One region of the Kocuria salina genome, then DNA from elsewhere that is predicted to be linked to it. Evidence: riboswitches for the same ligand, from Rfam matches in the RefSeq annotation. Region 1 holds a riboswitch; each other region holds the start of a gene.
What was found. A riboswitch is a leader RNA that binds a small molecule or an ion and turns the genes downstream of it on or off. The one in region 1 is predicted to bind S-adenosylmethionine.

Region 1 (4,362 bases):
ATGGCCTGGTCCACCACCGCGCCGACGCGGCGGGAGTTCACGAAGCAGTCCACCACGTCGATCGGCCCCGGGACCTCGGCGAGCGTGCGGTGGCCGGGCTCGCCGTGCACTGGCTCGCCCTTCGGGTTGACCGGGACGATCGTCATGCCGAGGTCGTCCCGGATCCGCTTCGCCACCGAGTGCGCCGGACGGGCCGTGTTGCCGGTCAGCCCCACCACGGCCCACCGGCCGGGCCGTGTCATGAGGCGGTCGATGACGGCGGGGTCGTTGCGGCTCATGCCCCCAGCCTGGCACGGAACCCGTTCCCCCTCCTTCTTCCTCCGCGGGATTGCACGTGTCGGCGACCTCGCGGAGGGGGGAGGGTCAGGAGAAGAGCGGCAGGAGGTCCGCGTGCGCGCCCAGCTCCGCACGCTCCTGGGCGGTCAGCTCCGCCCGGCCGGTTCCCACGCGGGCGAAGTGCTCGTCGCTCCAGTGCTCGAGCGGTTCCCGCTCCCACAGGTCGGTGAGGACCCGGCGGACCTCGGCGAGCCCGTCCACGGCGGGACCCGGGGAGCCGTCCAGGTGCTGGATCAGGTCCAGGTGGTGGACCGTGGCCTCCACCGCGAGGGTGCTCAGCAGGTCCTCGACGCGCAGCACGTGCCCCTGGGTGCGGACCGCGCCGTCGCCGCAGTGCTGCGCGGCGTGCACGAGCGCCCGGGTGGTCTCGCGGTGGAGGGCGCGCACCGGCTCCCAGTCCAGGACCATGGACGCGGCCACGCGGGTGTGGCGCCGGGCCTCGGCGGCCCCCGCGGGATCGCCGCCCCAGTCGGTCCAGTAGGTCGCGGCGTCCCGGTCGGGGCGGGCGGTGGTGGGCGTGTGCAGCGCGACCAGCCCCCGCAGGGCGTCCATCGCGCAGTGGTGGGTGAGGTCCCGGACCGACCACCCCGGGCAGCCAGTGGCGGCCCAGGAGTCGTCGTCGCCGAGCCCGTCGAGGACCGCGCCGAACGCCGCGCAGGCGTCGCGTACCAGGTCCGCCCGGGCCGGGCTTCTGCGGCTCGTCATGGGTCCATGGTGGGGCACGGAGGGCTCCCGTGCCAGCGATGTGTCGCGATCACCACGGATGCGACGGATTTGCCAGGGAACACGCCGAGGACGTTCAATTGGTGGTGTAACCATCCGGAGCGGCTGAGAGACCTGGCTCGTCGACGTCGCAGCAACCGGCACGGATCCGTCTGATCCTCCGTGCGAGGTGCTAATGCCAGGACCGATGGAGTTGATCATGAGCACTTCCCTGCTGGGCTCTGCGCCGGCCACCGCACCGGGCACCGCGAAGCGCGCCTTCTCCGTGGCCTTCGAGCACGTCGGCAAAGCCTTCCCGTCCGGCCGCGAGACCCACCACGTCCTGCAGGACGTCGACGTCACGGCCCGGCCCGGCGAGGTCCTGGCGGTCCTGGGGCCCTCGGGGTGCGGCAAGTCCACGCTGCTGCGGGCCGCGGCGGGGCTCGACACCGCCTCGGCCGGACGGGTGCTCATCGACGGCACCCCCGTGTCCGGCATCGACCCGCGCTGCGCGGTCGCCTTCCAGGAGCCCCGCCTGCTGCCGTGGCGCTCGGTGCGCGAGAACGTCCGCCTGGGCCTGCCCCGCGGACTCCCCCGGGACGAGGGGGACGCCGTGATCGACGACCTGCTGCGCCTGGTGGGGCTCACCGCGCACGCCGGCCACCGTCCCCGCGCGGTCTCCGGCGGCATGGCCCAGCGCGCGTCCCTGGCCCGGGCCCTGGCCCGCAATCCCGGGGTCCTGCTGCTCGACGAGCCCTTCGGCGCGCTCGACGCCCTGACCCGCCTGAAGATGCAGGACCTGCTGCTCACGATCCACGCGGCCCAGCCCACCACCGTCCTGCTCGTCACCCACGACGTCGACGAGGCGCTGCAGCTCGCGGACCGGATCGTGGTCCTGGGCCGGACCGGGCCCACCGCCCCGGCCTCGATCAGCACGATCCTCGCCGTCCCCGGCGAGCGCCCCCGGGACCGGGCCTCCGAGGTCCTCGCCGAGCTGCGCGTGCAGCTCCTCGGCCACCTCGGCGTCGACACCCACCACCCCGCGACCCGCTGACGCGGCCCACCCCCACCCCGACTCCCCTCCCCGGACCAGCGGCGGCACCCGCCCGCGCCGCCCGGCACCGTCCGTCCACCACGAAAGGCTCCGCCATGCCCCTGCCCCAGCGCTCCGTCCGCACCGTCCCCGCACTCGCCGCCGTCCTGGCCCTCGGCCTGACCGGGTGCATGGCCGGTGAGGGCTCCGGTGAGCCGCCCGCGGAGGCCGCCGGGGACGGCACCGTCCGCGTTGACTGGGCCACCTACAACCCGCTCTCCGTGGTGATCAAGGAGAAGGGCTGGCTCGAGACCGCGTTCGCCGAGGAGGGCATCGAGGTGGAGTGGGTGCAGTCCGCCGGGTCGAACAAGGCCAACGAGGCGCTGCGTGCGGAGGCGGTGGACATCGGCTCCACCGCGGGCTCCGCGGCGCTGCTGGCCCGCAGCAACGGCACCCCGATCCGGGTGATCGACCTCTACTCGCAGCCGGAGTGGTCCGCCCTGGTCACCACCGCCGGCAGCGAGGTGCAGGAGGTCGCGGACCTCGAGGGCCGCACCGTGGCCGCGACCAAGGGCACCGACCCGTACTTCTTCCTGCTCCAGGCCCTCGACGAGGCCGGTGTGGACGCCGGGGACGTCACGATCCAGAACCTGCAGCACGCCGACGGCCGCGCCGCCCTGGAGAACGGCCAGGTGGACGCCTGGTCCGGGCTCGACCCGATCATGGCCGCCGCGGAGGAGAACGGCGCGGAGCTGTTCTACCGCAACGTCGACTTCAACACCTACGGCTTCCTCAACGCCCACGAGAGCTTCCTCGAGGAGCAGCCCGAGGCCGCCCAGACCGTGGTGGACGTCTACGCCTACGCCCGGCAGTGGGCGCAGGAGAACACGGAGGAGACCGCGCAGCTGCTCGCCGAGGCGGCCGGGATCGAGCTGTCCGTGGCCGAGAAGGTGCTCGAGCGCACCAACCTGGACATCGACCACGTGCCGGGCGATGAGCAGCTGGCGGTCCTCGAGAAGGTCGGGCCGATCTTCGTGGAGTCCGACGACGTGGCCGGCCAGGAGCAGATCGACGAGGCGCTCGGGAGCATCGTGGAGAGCTCCTACGCCGAGAACGCCGACGCCTCCCGCGCGGCCGAACTGGTCGGGGCCGGGCAGTGACGCAGCCCCTGGCCCCCGCCGAGGAGGCGCAGCGTCTCGAGGACGCCCCCGCCGCGGCCCCCCGGCGGCGGCCGCTGCTGCGCACCGGGCTGGGCCTGATGCTGCCCGCCGCGCTGCTGGTGCTGTGGCACGTGCTGTCCACCGCCGGCGTCTTCAGCGCCGTGCAGCTGCCGGCCCCGCTCGCGGTGCTCGAGGCCGGGATCGGCCTGCTGGCCGGCGGGGACCTGTGGACCCACGTGGGCATCTCGACCCAGCGCGTGCTGATCGGCTTCCTGATCGGCGCCGGGCTCGGCCTCGTGGCCGGGTCCTTCATCGGCCTCTCCCGCTGGGGCTCCACGCTGGTGGGCCCCACGATCGGGGCGTTCCGGGCGGTGCCGTCCCTGGCGTGGGTGCCGCTGCTGCTGCTGTGGATCGGCCTCGGCGAGGACTCCAAGGTCACGCTGGTGGCCATCGGCGCGTTCTTCCCGGTCTACACCACCGTCTCCGCGGCCCTGCAGCACGTGGACCGCAACCTCATCGAGGCGGCGCGGGCGTTCGGGCTGCACGGGCTGCGCCTGCTCACCACGGTGCAGCTGCCGGCCGTCATGCCGTCGGTCATCTCGGGGCTGCGCCTGGCCCTGGCCCAGGCCTGGCTGTTCCTCGTGGCCGCCGAGCTGCTGGGCGCCTCCATGGGCCTGGGCTGGCTGCTCACCGACTCGCAGAACAACGGCCGCACCGACCGCCTGCTCCTCGCCATCGTGCTGCTCGCGGTGCTCGGCAAGGCGACGGACGCGCTGCTGGGGGTCTTCGAGAAGTGGGCCGCCAAGAAATGGGCCTGACACGTGCGCCTGGCACAGTGGAACCGTCGTCCGTGCCGGCCGGAAAGGACAGCAGCACCGTGAGCTTCAGCTGGAGCGACCCCTCCTCCCCCACCCCCAATCCCGCCCTGGTCTCGGAAGAGGCCCGGATCGCCTTCTGGGAGGCGCAGGCGTCGCGCCTCGACTGGGCGCGGCCGTGGACCACCGCGCACCGCTTCGAGGCCCCGCGGCGGCTCGGGACGGACGAGCAGGGCGGCCCCACCTGGTCGGTCCCGGAGATCGCGTGGTTCGAGGGCGGCAGGCTCAACGTGGCCCACAACTGCGTGGACCGCCA
Region 2 (4,362 bases), on a different contig from region 1:
CCGCCGCATTGGCGTTGTAGATCTCCGGGCGATAGATCTTCTGGAACGCTTCCATCGTGCTGATGAGACCGATGAGTGCCAGGTTGGAATAGTCGTTGAGGAGATCACCGCGGAAATAGAACGCCAGGGGTGCGACCGCGCCGCGGGGCATGAAGTAGCGGACCCGCAGTCCCATCTTCTCGAAGTATCGATCCGTCAAGGAGGATTCATCCTGCCGATACTCGACCCCGAGGATCGGATGGTGGTTCTCGAGCCGACGGTACGTCTTGGTGCTCGAGACGCTGATGCAGATCACGGGCGGCTGGGGGAACCGCTGCCGGTAGGCATCGGAGTCCAGGAAGTGCGTGAAGAGCTTCCCGTGCAATTCGCCGAAGTCATCGGGGATGCTGGACCGGGGCGCCTTCGCGTGGTGTTCCGGCAGCACCACGCTGAAGTCATAGTCCCGGAGGTAGGACGAGAAGTTGTTCCCCACGATCCCGTCGATGTGCACGTTGGACAGCGTGTCGAGGACCTGCACGTCGAGGACCTCGATCAGGGGGAACACCGCGTCGTCGCCGTCGGCGGCGAAGTGCAGGTCCACGGAGACGATCTCGATCTCCACGGCATAGCGATCCCGGCTGGGATTGTCCCAGTGGGCCAGGTCGTTGAAGCGATTGTTGATCATTGTCAGGGTGTTTCGGAGGTTCTGCCGACGGTTCTCGCCGCGGGCCAGGTTCGCGAAGTTCGTCGTGCTTCGGGAACTGGTCGACGGGCAGTAGTCCTCATCGAAGCGGGTCGTGCTGATATCGAACGTGAAGTCGTTCGGCGTGGTGGTCTGATGCATCGATTCCTCACTGTTGCCCGGGGGCCTGCCTCCCAGATCCGCACTCATCTCGAACGTCGTTCCCCGCTGCTCGTGCACTGCCCTCCCGAAGGTCGCCTCAGTCATGCTCCTGGCACCCCCGGCGTTGCCCGGACGACGTCGATCCAGGGTTCCGGGCTGCCGGTTCCCCGAGCCGCGCGGGCCCCAGCGGTGACGCGGCGCTGACCGGTCCGGGGCGGGTTGGACCCCCGGCTGTACTCGTGGCCGCCGCGCAGCACGCTGATGCCGTTCTGCACGAAGGTGCTGGTCTGGTAGATCGGCGACACGACCGCCCCGGTCAGAGGGTCCGGTGCCTGGCCGGCGTGCACCGCTGTCGTGTTGAAGCCCCGAGGGGCCGTCGGTGCAGTGTCCGTCTGTGCTGTGTCGTTCAGGAAGGTCATCTCAGCGCGCCTCCCCGGTCAGGGCCGAGGCCGGTACGGTGGCCAGCGCCCGGTCGAGGTCGGCGATCAGGTCCTCGGGACACTCCAGTCCGATGGACAGCCGGATCGTGGTCTCAGCGATGCCCGCGACCCGGCGTTGGTTGGGGGTGAGCCGGCAGTGCGTCATGGTCGCCGGGTGGCTGACCAGGGAGCGCACGTCCCCGATGTTCGCCACGAGCTGGAACAGCTCCAGAGCGTCGATGAACGGGCCGATGGCATCGGGGCCGGCGGCCAGGTCGAAGGAGAACACCGCGCCGGTGCCGTGCGGGAAGTCCCTCGCGGCGAGGGCGGCGCTGGGATGTCCGGGGATCGCCGGGTGGTGGACGCGCCCGACGGTGGGGTGCCGGGCCAGGTGCTCGGCGACCGTTCGCGCGGTCTCCTCCTGCCGGGTGATGCGGACGGCGAGGGTTTCCAGGCCCTGGATGAACTGGGCGGCGCTGGCCGGGGCGAGGGAGGGGCCGAGGTCGTGCAGGAACTTGCTGCGCGCCAGCGCCAGGTAGGCGCCGCGGCCGTGGCGGTCGATGAGTGCCTGTCCGCCGTAGCGGGCCTTGGGCCGGGTCAGTTGGGGCCACCGCTGCGGGGCTGCGCCGTAGTCGAAGGTGCCGCCGTCCACGATCGCCCCGCCGAGGACGGCCCCGTGCCCGCCGATGAACTTCGTGGCGGAGTGCACCACCACGTCGGCACCATGTTCCAGTGGCCGGTACAGGACCGGCGTCGCCAAAGTGCTGTCCACCACGACCGGGACCCCGGAGGCGTGGGCGATCTCCGCCAGCGCCGGCAGGTCCGGCACGGTGGCCAGCGGGTTGGTGATGGACTCCAGGAAGAACGCGCGGGTATCCGGCCGGATCGCCGCGCCCCAGGCTTGCGGGTCGGCCGGGTCGGCGAAAGTGACCTCGATGCCGAAGCCGGCGAAGGTGTCCGTCAGCAGGTCCACCGTCCCGCCGTAGAGCTGGCTGGAGGCGACCACGTGCTTGCCGTCGTGGAGCAGGGTCAGCAGGGACAGCGCGACGGCGGCTTGTCCCGTGGCGGTGCCGATGGCCCCGATCCCGCCCTCCAGGACCGCCAGTCGGTTCTCGAACACGGCGACCGTGGGGTTGCCCGTGCGGCTGTAGGTGAACCCGGGAGTCTCCAGCCGGAACATCGAGGCGGCCGTGGCGTGATCGGGGAAGCGGTAGGCCGCCGTTTGATGGATGGGCACGGCCACCGGCCGGTAGGGGGCCTCGGGCTCGTAGCCGGCGTGGACCTGTTGGGTGGCGTGGTGATTCATGCGATCCTCCATCGGTCCTGGCGGTAGCACCGTGCCCGCCGGTCCCGGTGTCCCAGGATCGGCTGGCTGGTTGCTGCGGCGTCGTCGAGCCAGATCTCTCGGCCGCTCTGGATGGTGTGGTGTGCTCATCCCACTCGATGGACGGCTCCGTAGTCCAACGGACGGTGGGGGCGGCCGTCACAAAACCACACGTCGGGACATACTCGGGCCGGGCGGTCGCGCTCGGCCGACGTCGGGCCGGGTTTGTGACAGGTTGTGACGGCCAGCCGCCCGGCCTTCATCGCGGGCTCAGTGATGTCCCGGCGGAAGACCAGGGCGTCATCGAGAGCATTGTGCGCGGAGAAGATGACGCCCGCCTGGGGGCGGGCATCATCAACGGCGTGGTGAACGGCGTCAATCGGATCCCGGGAGCCGTGCACGGAGCCATCGGATTCGTCCACCGGCACCGCAGGAGGGCTCGCCCCGGCCCCGCTCTTCGACCGTGGCAACCCGCAGCATATGACCAACGCTCATCGCAGCGACGCAGACCCGGAAGACACCTGCGCTGGTTCTCTGGCCACCCCATCCGTGCCACTGGCGGAGTGCTGAACCTCCGCAGATCGAGCATGTGCCCTCGGAACTACCCGATCTCCTCCACGACACTGGTGCCCGTGCCCGTTCGGGACTCCCATGCCCAGGACTCATGGAACCGGACTCGGCCATCAGCGAGTACTTCGATCGTGGACAGGCACTTTCCGCTGGCGGTCTCACCCGACACATTGAGATGGGCATAGCGGAACGCCAGAGTGTCGTCGGCGCGCGTGCCCACCAGAAACCCCTTGCGGACCGCTCCTCCGGCGTAGACCGCCCAGACCGTGCCGCCCTCCTGGTGATAGGTGAAGATCGTGGTGGAACCAACCTCACCCTCGGCCGTGTTGGTCACTCCGGTGAGCCGGCGTCCGTCGATTCGCACGGTCTTCGAGGTCTGTGTGGCGTTATCGTCCATGACGCCATGATGTCAGCACCTTCAGGAGCTCCCTCAGCGACTCGGACTGGCCAGAACAGCAGCGCCTCCGCAAGACGCCGACCCCAGCCCGGACCAGGCCCAACAGACCCCGGAGGTACCCCGATTGCAGCGTCGTTCTCGTGGACAGCGGCCGCTAACCGGGCCATATGTAAAGCACCGGGCGCCCATTTGCTGTACCGCCCCGACGGGAAGGCCTAAGGCTGCCCCAACGATTGAACCGTCCGCGGAAAGCATCGGAGGGGCTGTAGCCGTAGCTCCTGCCCGCTGGGGTCGACCTGGATGACCGGCCCAGGATATTTCGGCTCTCTCGGAACCCACCAGCCAATGGCGCCCGGCGGGGGCAGCCTGTGGCACCGGGTCCGTGGTGGGGTGCGCCTAGGCTCCGGTGACGACGCGGGTGAATTCGGTCCAGGTGTCGCTGTCGTTGCGGTAGGTGTAGCGCTGGTCGCTGCGGATGCGGCCGGCCTCTCCGGCGCGCAGGACCAGGGCGGACCCGCTGGTGATGATGATGAGTTCCCCGGCGTGGACCTGGTGCAGTTCTTCGGTCCCGGCCGTGTCCGGCTGGGCGTGGTAGGTGTCCCCCGGGGCCAGTCGCCAGGACCATAGTTCGGTGCGGGGAACGCTCTCGGTGGCGAGGAGCAGCACGGCCTCGCTGCCACGGTCCGAGCTCCACACGCGCACCGCTGCCCCGAGTCGCCCCCCGCTGGCTTCTTCCGCGGGGGTGGTGGGGGGCATGGCGAGGGAAACGAAGTCGGTGCCCAGGGCGTGGGCGATGTGGTCGACGGTCACCAGGCTGGGATTCGCCTGG
Region 3 (4,362 bases), on a different contig from region 1:
GGAGTCACCCACTCGGTGCTGCGGGTCGTCGAGCAGCTGGTCGCCGGCGGGCACGACGTCGTGGTCGTGGCGCCCTCCTACGAACCCGCGCCGCTCGGGCGCCCGGCGGAGCAGGTCGTCGAGGACCTCGACGGGGTGCCGGTGCACCGGCTGCCAGCCGTTCCGCTCACCGGCTACCCCGCCGTGCGGGTGGCCGGCGGGACCGTGGCCCGGGTGCGGCGGCAGCTGGAGCGCTTCCGGCCTGACGTGGTCCACGTGGCCTCCCCGTTCGTGCTGGGCCGCCGGGCGATCCTGGCGGCCCAGCAGCTCGGGGTGCCGTGCGTGGCGGTCTACCAGACCGACGTGCCCGGCTACGCGGCCAAGTACGGGGCCCCGTTCCTCGAGCAGCTCCTGTGGGGGCACGTGCGCTCCATGCACAACCTCGCCACGCTCACGCTCGCGCCGTCCACCGCGGCGGTCCGGCAGCTCACCGAGCACGGCGTCCAGGACGTGCACCTGTGGCGGCGCGGGGTGGACACCACCCGCTTCTCCCCCCGGCACCGCGACGAGCGGTGGCGGGAGGAGGTCGGCGGCGGCCGGCGGATCGTCGGCTACGTGGGCCGGATCGCCCCGGAGAAGCAGGTCGAGGACCTCTCCGCGGTCGCGGACCTGCCCGGCACCCGCCTGGTGGTCGTGGGCTCGGGCCCGGAGGAGGACGCCCTGCGCCGCCGGCTCCCGCAGGCCCACTTCACCGGGCGCCGCAGCGGTGCCGACCTGGCGCGCATCATGGCGTCCTTCGACGTGTTCGTCCACCCCGGCGAGTTCGAGACGTTCTGCCAGACGATCCAGGAGGCCATGGCCTCGGGGGTGCCGGTGGTCGCGACCGGCCGGGGCGGTCCCCTCGACCTCGTGGACCGGTCCCGCACCGGCTGGCTCTATCCCCCGGGCGACCTCGGGGCGCTGCGCGGGCACGTGGCGGATCTCCTGGGCGACGAGGCGAAGCGGGCCGCGTTCGGCGTCGCGGCGCACGCGGCGGTCCAGGGCCGGACGTGGGACGTCCTGGTCGGGCAGCTGCTCGAGCACTACGAGCGCGCCGTGGCGCTCTCGGCGCAGGGGCAGGGGCGCAGCCGCCGGCACCGCCGGGCCGTCTGAGGGCTACCGGCGGGCGGGGGACGCGTCCAGCACGGGCGCCCCGGTGCCGGCGTACCGCCCCGGCTCCGCGGTCAGCACGGTCAGCCCGTGGACCAGGGCCGTGGCCGCGGTGAGCCCGGCGAGCGGATCGGCCGCCCCCGTCGCGGCCAGCGCTCCCCACGCCCGGGCCACGGCGGCGTCCGCGGGGAGGACCCGGCCCGGGAAGCGCAGCTCGAGCTGCTCCGCCCACAGCGTCTCGTCGGGCCGCTCGGCGAGCAGCTCCCCGAGCACCGTGGCGGGCAGGAACAGCCGCCGGTGTCCGTGCCGGCGCAGGACCTCGGCCAGCTCGGGGCAGCGCTCCGGGGTGCGCACCCCCAGCAGCACGGAACGGTCCAGGAGGAGGTCCACGGCGGCGGGCCTCAGGCCGCGGCGGCGAGCTCCCCGCGGGCCGGAGCCAGCAGGAAGTCCACGAACTCGGTGCGGACCTGCACCACGCGGGCGTAGTCCTCGACGCTCATGGCGGAGACGCTGATCGCCGGGACGCTCGGCGCGGGGTCGCGGCGGGTCCCGTCCCCGGTGGCCGGGACGGCGTGGGAGGGCTGGGGGAACGCGCCCGTGCGGGCGGCGGAGTGGCGGGGGTCGGACATGACCGGGATCCTTCGTGCGCTCTTGCTCGCACCGGGTACCGCTGCTGCGGCGATGCGAGCCGCTTCGTCATCCGAACCACCCGTGAACATGGGGTTGGTGCCCGGTCAAGTCGGAGCTTGCCGACCGGGTCTCTTGAAGCTCTCCCCATTGAACCACATCGGCCGAACAGTGTCCGCGTGCGGCGACCCGGCCGGATCCGGTGCCCCCTCCTGTGCACAGGCCTTCCCCGGGGTGTCACCGCCCGGACATCTCGACGACACATCGTTGCGCTGGAATGGGTCCCGTAGTACCGGGGACGGCGCAGGCGACGGCCCCGCGCATTACGTTTCAGTGACACAACTCACGACTCGCTTGTCGAGGTGTCGGTGCCGCGGGGTAGCCTGAACCTGCTTCTCGAGATGCGGCGTCCACGCCCTCGGCCGGAGATCGACGATCCCCGGCGGAACCGTGGAGGGGCTCCGACCCGCTGCGCGCCAACCCGATGTTCCCGGGTGGATCGGATGACGAAGCGGCGGGCAACGCCATCGGATGCCTGCAAGAACGTCAGGAGAAAACATGACCATGTCCGAAGAAAGAACAGCCATCACCACCGACCAGCGCGAGGAGTGGATCGACGTGACCGTCACCGCCCTCCCCGATCTCCACCTCGTCCGTCTCACGTCGACCGACGGGGACGTGCAGGAGTACCTGAGCCCCGAGGCCGACGACCTGGCCGCCGCGGCGGAGCACACGGAGGGTACGGCGCAATGGTGCGCCAAGTACCGCCAGCTCCTCGTTCCCGGAGCCCTCGCGGCGACCGGACGGCACCCGTTCTTCAAGCTCCACCCCTCGTCCCTCCCGCTGTCGGCATAGCCGGCGGACAGGAGCGCACGGAGGCCGCAGCCCGTCGGGCTGCGGCCTCCGTCGTGCGGGAGGACGGTGACGTCCGGAGCGCCGGTGGGACCCGCGGGGTGCTCACTCGAGGCCGTAGTCCCCCGCCGAGCCCCAGCCGCCGCCGGCCTCGTCGGCGGAGCCGTCGAATCCCCACTCGGAGGCCTCGACCTCGAACGGCACGGAGACGTCCAGCTCGGCGTCGGAGACCCGGTTCACCACGAAGGGGTCCTCCGGCTCCTCCGCGGCGGGGAGCGGATCGGGAACGGTCACGGCGCTTCCTCCCGGTGCTGCTCGGCGGGTACGACGACAGAACCGCCGCCGGGCGCAGCCCGACGACGGTTCTGGAGGATCAACGGGCCGGAGCCCGCGGAAGATCCTTAGGAGATGACGTTGATGTTCGCAGCCTGGGGGCCCTTGGGGCCGTCCTGGGTCTCGAACTCGACGCGGTCGTTCTCGTTCAGCGAGCGGAAGCCGTTCGAGTTGATCGCGGAGAAGTGGGCGAAGACGTCCTTGGAGCCGTCCTCGGGGGTGATGAAGCCGAAGCCCTTGTCAGCGTTGAACCACTTGACGATACCGGTAGTCATGGGAGACCTGATCCTTCATGAGATGAACGTTTCCCGACGTTCGAGAAACAAAACAGTTGCGATGCATGGAAAACGTCTTCTCAGAAAAACTGCTGCACCCGAGTGGGCCGAACTGCTTGAAAGACAAAAACGAACCTCAACAACTGCGGACTACTCTACACGAGATCCGGCGCCGCACCACCCGGGACGGGGCGCCGGACCCGGCCCGGCACCGGGGACCGCTCAGACCGGCGGGGCGCCGAGCTCGATGAGGAGCACTCCGCCGGCGATGAGGGCCACCCCGGCCGCCGTCACCCAGGTGAACGGCTCGCGGAACAGGACCCGGCCGGCCAGTGCCGTCAGCGCCACGCCGGAGGCCGACCAGATGCCGTAGGCGACGCCCAGCGCCATGCCCTCGGCCAGGACGAGGCTCAGGCAGGTGAACGCCACCAGGTAGCCGACGGCCACGGCGGCGTACCAGCGGCGGCGGCCCCGGGCGGCCATCCGCAGGGACAGGGTTCCGGCGACCTCGGTGAGGATCGAGACACTGAGGAAGAGCCAGGCCATCAGGCCGCCTCCTCGGTCTCGGGGGCGGGGCGGCGGGAGCCGAGCTCCACGCAGAGCACGCCGGCCACGACCAGCACGATCCCGGCCAGCACGGCCGGGCTCAGCCGCTCACCGTAGACCACGGCCGCCGCCAGAGCGGTGAGCATCACCCCGAGGGCGGCCCACACGCCGTAGGCGACCCCCACCGGCATGCCGCGGCGCAGCACGGCCGCCAGGAGGGTGAACGCGGCGAGGTAGCCGGCGACGACGAGCGCGTACCAGGCGGGCTCGTCCAGAGCCGCCTTCAGCGACAGTGTGGCCGCCACCTCGGCGAGCACGGCGGCGAGCAGCAGCAGCCGGCGCAGCACGGCTCAGCCCTCCAGGAGCTCGTCGGCGACCGCCCTGACCCGGGCCCGTTCCTGCGGGTCGGGGGCGAAGACGCCCGCGGCGTCGGCGAACCACACGCCGTCGGCGAGCAGCCGCACGGCCAGCAGCCGGCTCCGGCGCTCGGCGGGCAGGTCCGCGGGCAGGTGCACCCACGGCTCCACCCGCGCGACCCAGCGCTCCTTGAGCGTGGCGCGCAGCCGCTGGTCGGTGAGCATCACGAGGTCGGTCTCGTCGA
Region 4 (4,362 bases), on a different contig from region 1:
GGTCCCCGCCGGGGCGCCGGAGCTGCTCGGGCGCACCGTCCGCGGTCTGGTGCACGGGGTGCCCGTCTACCTGGTGCCCCGCGCCGACGGGACCGTGGTGATCGGGGCGACCTCCCGCGAGGACGACCTGACCGGTCCCAGCGCCGGCGGCGTGTTCCGGCTGCTGCGCGACGCCCAGGCGCTCGTGCCCGGCATCGCCGACCTCGAGCTGGTCGAGGTGCTGGCCCGCGCCCGGCCCGGCACCCCGGACGACATCCCCTACCTCGGCCGGGTCCGCGACCCGGACGGCTCGCCGGTGCCGGGGCTCGTGGTCTCCACCGGCTACTTCCGCCACGGCGTCCTGCTCGCCCCGCTGGCCGCCCGGCTCGCCGCGCAGCTGGTGGCCGGCGGGACCGGAGCCGATCCGGCCGCCGACGCCGAGCACCTCGCCACCACCGACCCGCACCGCTTCGACCGCCCCGTCGAGGCCCGTCCAGGGGATCCCGCGCCGGCCGCCGCCGGGCCCGGGCCCCGGAGCAGGAGCACCCGATGACCGCCATCACCCTCAACGGCCGCCCGCGCCAAGTGGCGGCGGAGGCGACCGTCGTCGACCTCGTCGCCGAGACCGTCGGCCGCCCCCTGGGCCCCGACGGCGCCCCGCTGGACGGCGGGCGCCTCGGCGTGGCCGTGGCCGTGGACGCCGCGGTCGTGCCCCGCAGCCGCTGGCGGCGGACCCCCGTGGCGGAGGGCCAGTCCATCGAGATCATCACCGCCGTCCAGGGAGGCTGACGTGACCGCCCCGCACCCCGACCCCCTCGTGCTCGACGGCATCGAGCTGAGCTCCCGGCTGATCATGGGCACCGGCGGCCTGAGCTCGCTGCACACCCTGGAACAGGCGCTGCTGGCCTCCGGCACCGAGCTGACCACCGTGGCCCTGCGCCGCTACGCCCCCGGCCAGGGCGACTCCCTCTTCGCGCTGCTCGAGCGCAACGACATCCGGATCCTGCCCAACACCGCCGGGTGCTACACCGCCCGGGACGCGCTGCTGACCGCCGAGCTCGGCCGGGAGGCCCTCGAGACCGACTGGGTCAAGCTCGAGGTCATCGCGGACGAGGACACGCTGCTGCCCGACGTCGTGGAGCTCCTCGACGCCACCGAGCAGCTCGTGGCCCGCGGCTTCAAGGTCTTCGCCTACACCTCCGACGACCCGGCCGTCGCACGCCGCCTCGAGGATCTGGGCGCGGCCGCGGTGATGCCCCTGGGCGCCCCCATCGGCACCGGGCTGGGCATCCTCAACCCGCACAACATCGAGCTCATCGCCTCCCGGGCGTCCGTGCCCGTGGTGCTCGACGCCGGGATCGGCACCGCCTCCGAGGCCGCCCTGGCCATGGAGCTGGGCTGCGACGCCGTGCTGCTGGCCAGCGCCGTCACCCGCGCCCAGGACCCGGTGGCGATGGCCACCGCCATGCGCCACGCCGTGCTCGCCGGCCGGCTCGCCGCCGGTGCCGGGCGCATCCCGGCCCGCCGCCACGCCCACGCGTCCTCGCCGATGGCCGGGCGGATCGACACGGACGCCGCCGGTGCCGGGCCGTCCGCCGGCCCCTCAGCCGGCCCGGCGGACGTGCCGCGCGGGGACTGGGCGCCCGTGGGGGAGCGGCCGTGAGCCCGCTGCCCCCGCTCGTGGAGCCCGGCCCCGAACTGACCCGCGAGGAGCTCGAGCGCTACGCCCGGCACCTGACCCTGCCCGGGATCGGGACCCTCGGCCAGCGGCGGCTGCGGAACGCCCGCGTGCTCGTCGTCGGCGCCGGGGGGCTCGGGTCCCCGGCCCTGCAGTACCTCGCCGCGGCGGGGATCGGGACCCTCGGAATCGTCGACGACGACGTGGTGGCGCTCTCCAACCTGCAGCGCCAGGTGGTGCACACGACCGCCGACGTCGGCCGTCCCAAGGCCGTCTCCGCCGCCGAGGCCGTCACCGCGCTCAACCCGCTGGTGGAGGTCCGCACCCACCCCGTCCGGCTGGACGCGGACAACGCCGTGGACATCATCGGCCGGTACGACCTGGTCCTGGACGGCGCCGACAACTTCGCGACCCGCTACGTGGTCAGCGACGCCGCCGCCCTGACCGGCACGCCTTGCGTGTGGGGCTCCATCCTGCGCTTCGAGGGGCAGGTCAGCGTGTTCTGGGCCGGGCACGGGCCCACCTACCGGGACCTCTACCCCGAGGCCCCGCCGGACGGCGAGGTGCCCAGCTGCGCCGAGGGCGGGGTCTTCGGCATGCTCCCCGCCACCGTCGGCGCGGTCATGGTCACCGAGGCCGTCAAGCTCGTCACCGGCACCGGGGAGCCCCTGCTCGGACGGGTGCTGCTGCACGACGCGCTCGCGATGACCTGGCGCGAGATGCGGCTCACCCCGGATCCCGACGCCGCCCCGGTCACCGCGGTGGCCCAGCCCGCCGCGGTCTGCGCGCTGCCCGGCGCGGACGCCTCCGAGACCGTCGGGTCGGCCGAGCTGGCCCGGCTGCTCGAGCGCCGGGAGCGCGGGGAGGCGTCCTTCGCCCTGGTGGACGTGCGCGAGGACTGGGAGCGGGAGCTCGTGGCCATCGACGGCGCCGTGCCCGTCCCGCTGCAGGAGATCCTCGACCGCGGCGCGGACGCCCTGCCCCCGGAGGCCCGTGGCACGGACCTCGTGCTGCACTGCAAGGCCGGGGCCCGCTCCGCGACCGCGCTCGCCGCGCTGCGGTCCTTCTACGCCGGGCGGGAGGAGCGGGTCCGCCACCTCGAGGGTGGGGTGCTCGCCTGGGTGGCGCAGGTCGACCCGGACCAGCCGGTCTACTGACCCGGTCTCCTGCGGCACACCACTACACCGCTACGGAGCACGTGACTTTCTGTGACGCCGTCGTGACATTCCATGACGTGCGCCCGTCATCCGGTTGGTCCCGGACCGGGCGGTCTGATGCCATGGCAAGCGCCCCATTCAGAGCGGTTGAGAGATCTGGCTCGACGACGCCGCAGCAACCCGCCCTCCTCCGGGGTCAGGGTGCTAATGCCAGAACCGATGGAGATCCCGGATCTGCAGTCGGTCCGTGACGTCAGCCTCCGGCGCTGCCGCCACCGGGCCCGCCCCCGGCGCGACCGGCCGACCGGCAATCCTCGGTGCGACCGAGAGGACCACCGCATGACCCCGAGCACGGTCGAGGAGACCACCGCCCATCCCCGCGCCGGCACGGACCTCCCCGCCGGCCTGCCCGGGGACTACGCCGGGCTGCGGGAGCACTTCCGGCCCCTGTTCGCGGAGATCGCCGCCGGCGCCCTGGACCGGGACCTCCGGCGCGCGCTGCCCTACGCGGAGGTCGACCGGCTGGACCGGGCCGGGTTCGGCGCCCTGCGCGTCCCGGCGGCCCACGGCGGCCCCGGGGTCAGCCTCGAGGACTTCACCCAACTGCTGGTCGACCTGGCCGAGGCCGACTCCAACATCGCCCACCTCTACCGCTCCCACCACGGCTTCGTGGAGTCCCTGCGCTTCCTGCCCCGGGAGCTCCAGGAGGTCTGGTACCCGCGGGTGCTGGCCGGGGCCACCGTGGGCAACGCCTCCACGGAGAAGGGCGGCAACGCGCTGGGCACCCTGAACACCGTGCTCAGCCGGACCCCCGAGGGCTGGGAGCTCACCGGCCGGAAGTTCTACGCCACCGGCTCCGTCTTCTGCGACTACACCCGCGTCTCGGCCGCCCTGGACGGCCGCGACGGGCGGCGCTTCGCCGTCGTCGCCACGGACGCCGAGGGCGTGACGCTCGAGGACGACTGGGACGGCTTCGGGCAGAAGCTCACCGGCACCGGCACCGCGGTCTTCGAGCGGGTGCGCGTCCCGGAGGACGCCGTGCTGGACCGCACCGCCGGCAGCGCGGAGGCCGTCCACGAGGCCGCCTTCTTCCAGCTCGTGCTGCTGGCCGTGCTGGCCGGCATCGCCCGGGCGGCCCGGCGGGACGCGGTGGAGACCATCGCCGGACGCCGGCGGACCTTCAACACCGGGCTCGGCCTGCCGTTCCGCGACGACCCGCTGATCCAGGAGGCCACCGGGCGGATCTCCGCCAAGGCCTTCGCCGCCGAGGCCACCGTCCTGCACGCCGCCCGCGCCCTGGACGCCGGGATCGCCGCCGCCGCAGCGGCCGGCGCCGACCGGCCGGACTTCACCGGGGCCCTCCCGGCGGCGCTGCACGAGTCCGAGATCGCCGTGGAGCACGCCCAGGTCACCGTGCCGGAGCTGGCGCTCGGCGCGGCCCAGGACCTGTTCCTCACCGTGGGCGCCTCCGCCACGTCCACGGCCAAGGGCCTGGACCGGCACTGGCGCAACGCCCAGACCGTGGCCACCCACAACCCGATCGCCTTC

Region 2: it holds a riboswitch for S-adenosylmethionine, as region 1 does, so the genes downstream of both, E7Z53_RS16545 (O-acetylhomoserine aminocarboxypropyltransferase/cysteine synthase family protein) here and E7Z53_RS05465 (ABC transporter ATP-binding protein) in region 1, are expected to answer to the same signal.
Region 3: it holds a riboswitch for S-adenosylmethionine, as region 1 does, so the genes downstream of both, E7Z53_RS14150 (hypothetical protein) here and E7Z53_RS05465 (ABC transporter ATP-binding protein) in region 1, are expected to answer to the same signal.
Region 4: it holds a riboswitch for S-adenosylmethionine, as region 1 does, so the genes downstream of both, E7Z53_RS03710 (acyl-CoA dehydrogenase family protein) here and E7Z53_RS05465 (ABC transporter ATP-binding protein) in region 1, are expected to answer to the same signal.

What each region holds. Positions count from the first base shown of each region.
Region 1 is NZ_SSSF01000002.1:290,714-295,075, reverse strand. Features, by position in the region: gene E7Z53_RS05475 (CoA-binding protein) at 1-278, opposite strand, end outside; gene E7Z53_RS05470 (maleylpyruvate isomerase N-terminal domain-containing protein) at 364-1,041, opposite strand; SAM riboswitch class I at 1,149-1,253, shown strand; gene E7Z53_RS05465 (ABC transporter ATP-binding protein) at 1,259-2,092, shown strand; gene E7Z53_RS05460 (aliphatic sulfonate ABC transporter substrate-binding protein) at 2,188-3,231, shown strand; gene E7Z53_RS05455 (ABC transporter permease) at 3,228-4,049, shown strand; gene E7Z53_RS05450 (AMP-binding protein) at 4,109-4,362, shown strand, end outside.
Region 2 is NZ_SSSF01000009.1:132,593-136,954, forward strand. Features, by position in the region: gene E7Z53_RS16535 (DUF1852 domain-containing protein) at 1-823, opposite strand, end outside; partial or broken gene E7Z53_RS16540 (PLP-dependent transferase) at 1,027-1,242, opposite strand; gene E7Z53_RS16545 (O-acetylhomoserine aminocarboxypropyltransferase/cysteine synthase family protein) at 1,244-2,548, opposite strand; SAM riboswitch class I at 2,554-2,666, opposite strand; gene E7Z53_RS16550 (hypothetical protein) at 3,168-3,533, opposite strand; gene E7Z53_RS16555 (helix-turn-helix domain-containing protein) at 3,930-4,362, opposite strand, start outside.
Region 3 is NZ_SSSF01000007.1:114,035-118,396, reverse strand. Features, by position in the region: gene E7Z53_RS14160 (glycosyltransferase family 4 protein) at 1-1,131, shown strand, start outside; gene E7Z53_RS14155 (PIN domain-containing protein) at 1,135-1,518, opposite strand; gene E7Z53_RS14150 (hypothetical protein) at 1,530-1,757, opposite strand; SAM riboswitch class IV at 1,771-1,896, opposite strand; gene E7Z53_RS14145 (hypothetical protein) at 2,314-2,610, shown strand; gene E7Z53_RS14140 (hypothetical protein) at 2,713-2,901, opposite strand; gene cspE (transcription antiterminator/RNA stability regulator CspE) at 3,009-3,215, opposite strand; gene E7Z53_RS14130 (DMT family transporter) at 3,438-3,761, opposite strand; gene E7Z53_RS14125 (DMT family transporter) at 3,761-4,108, opposite strand; gene E7Z53_RS14120 (TetR/AcrR family transcriptional regulator) at 4,112-4,362, opposite strand, start outside.
Region 4 is NZ_SSSF01000001.1:792,347-796,708, forward strand. Features, by position in the region: gene E7Z53_RS03690 (FAD-dependent oxidoreductase) at 1-532, shown strand, start outside; gene thiS (sulfur carrier protein ThiS) at 529-768, shown strand; gene E7Z53_RS03700 (thiazole synthase) at 770-1,642, shown strand; gene moeB (molybdopterin-synthase adenylyltransferase MoeB) at 1,639-2,814, shown strand; SAM riboswitch class I at 2,946-3,040, shown strand; gene E7Z53_RS03710 (acyl-CoA dehydrogenase family protein) at 3,154-4,362, shown strand, end outside.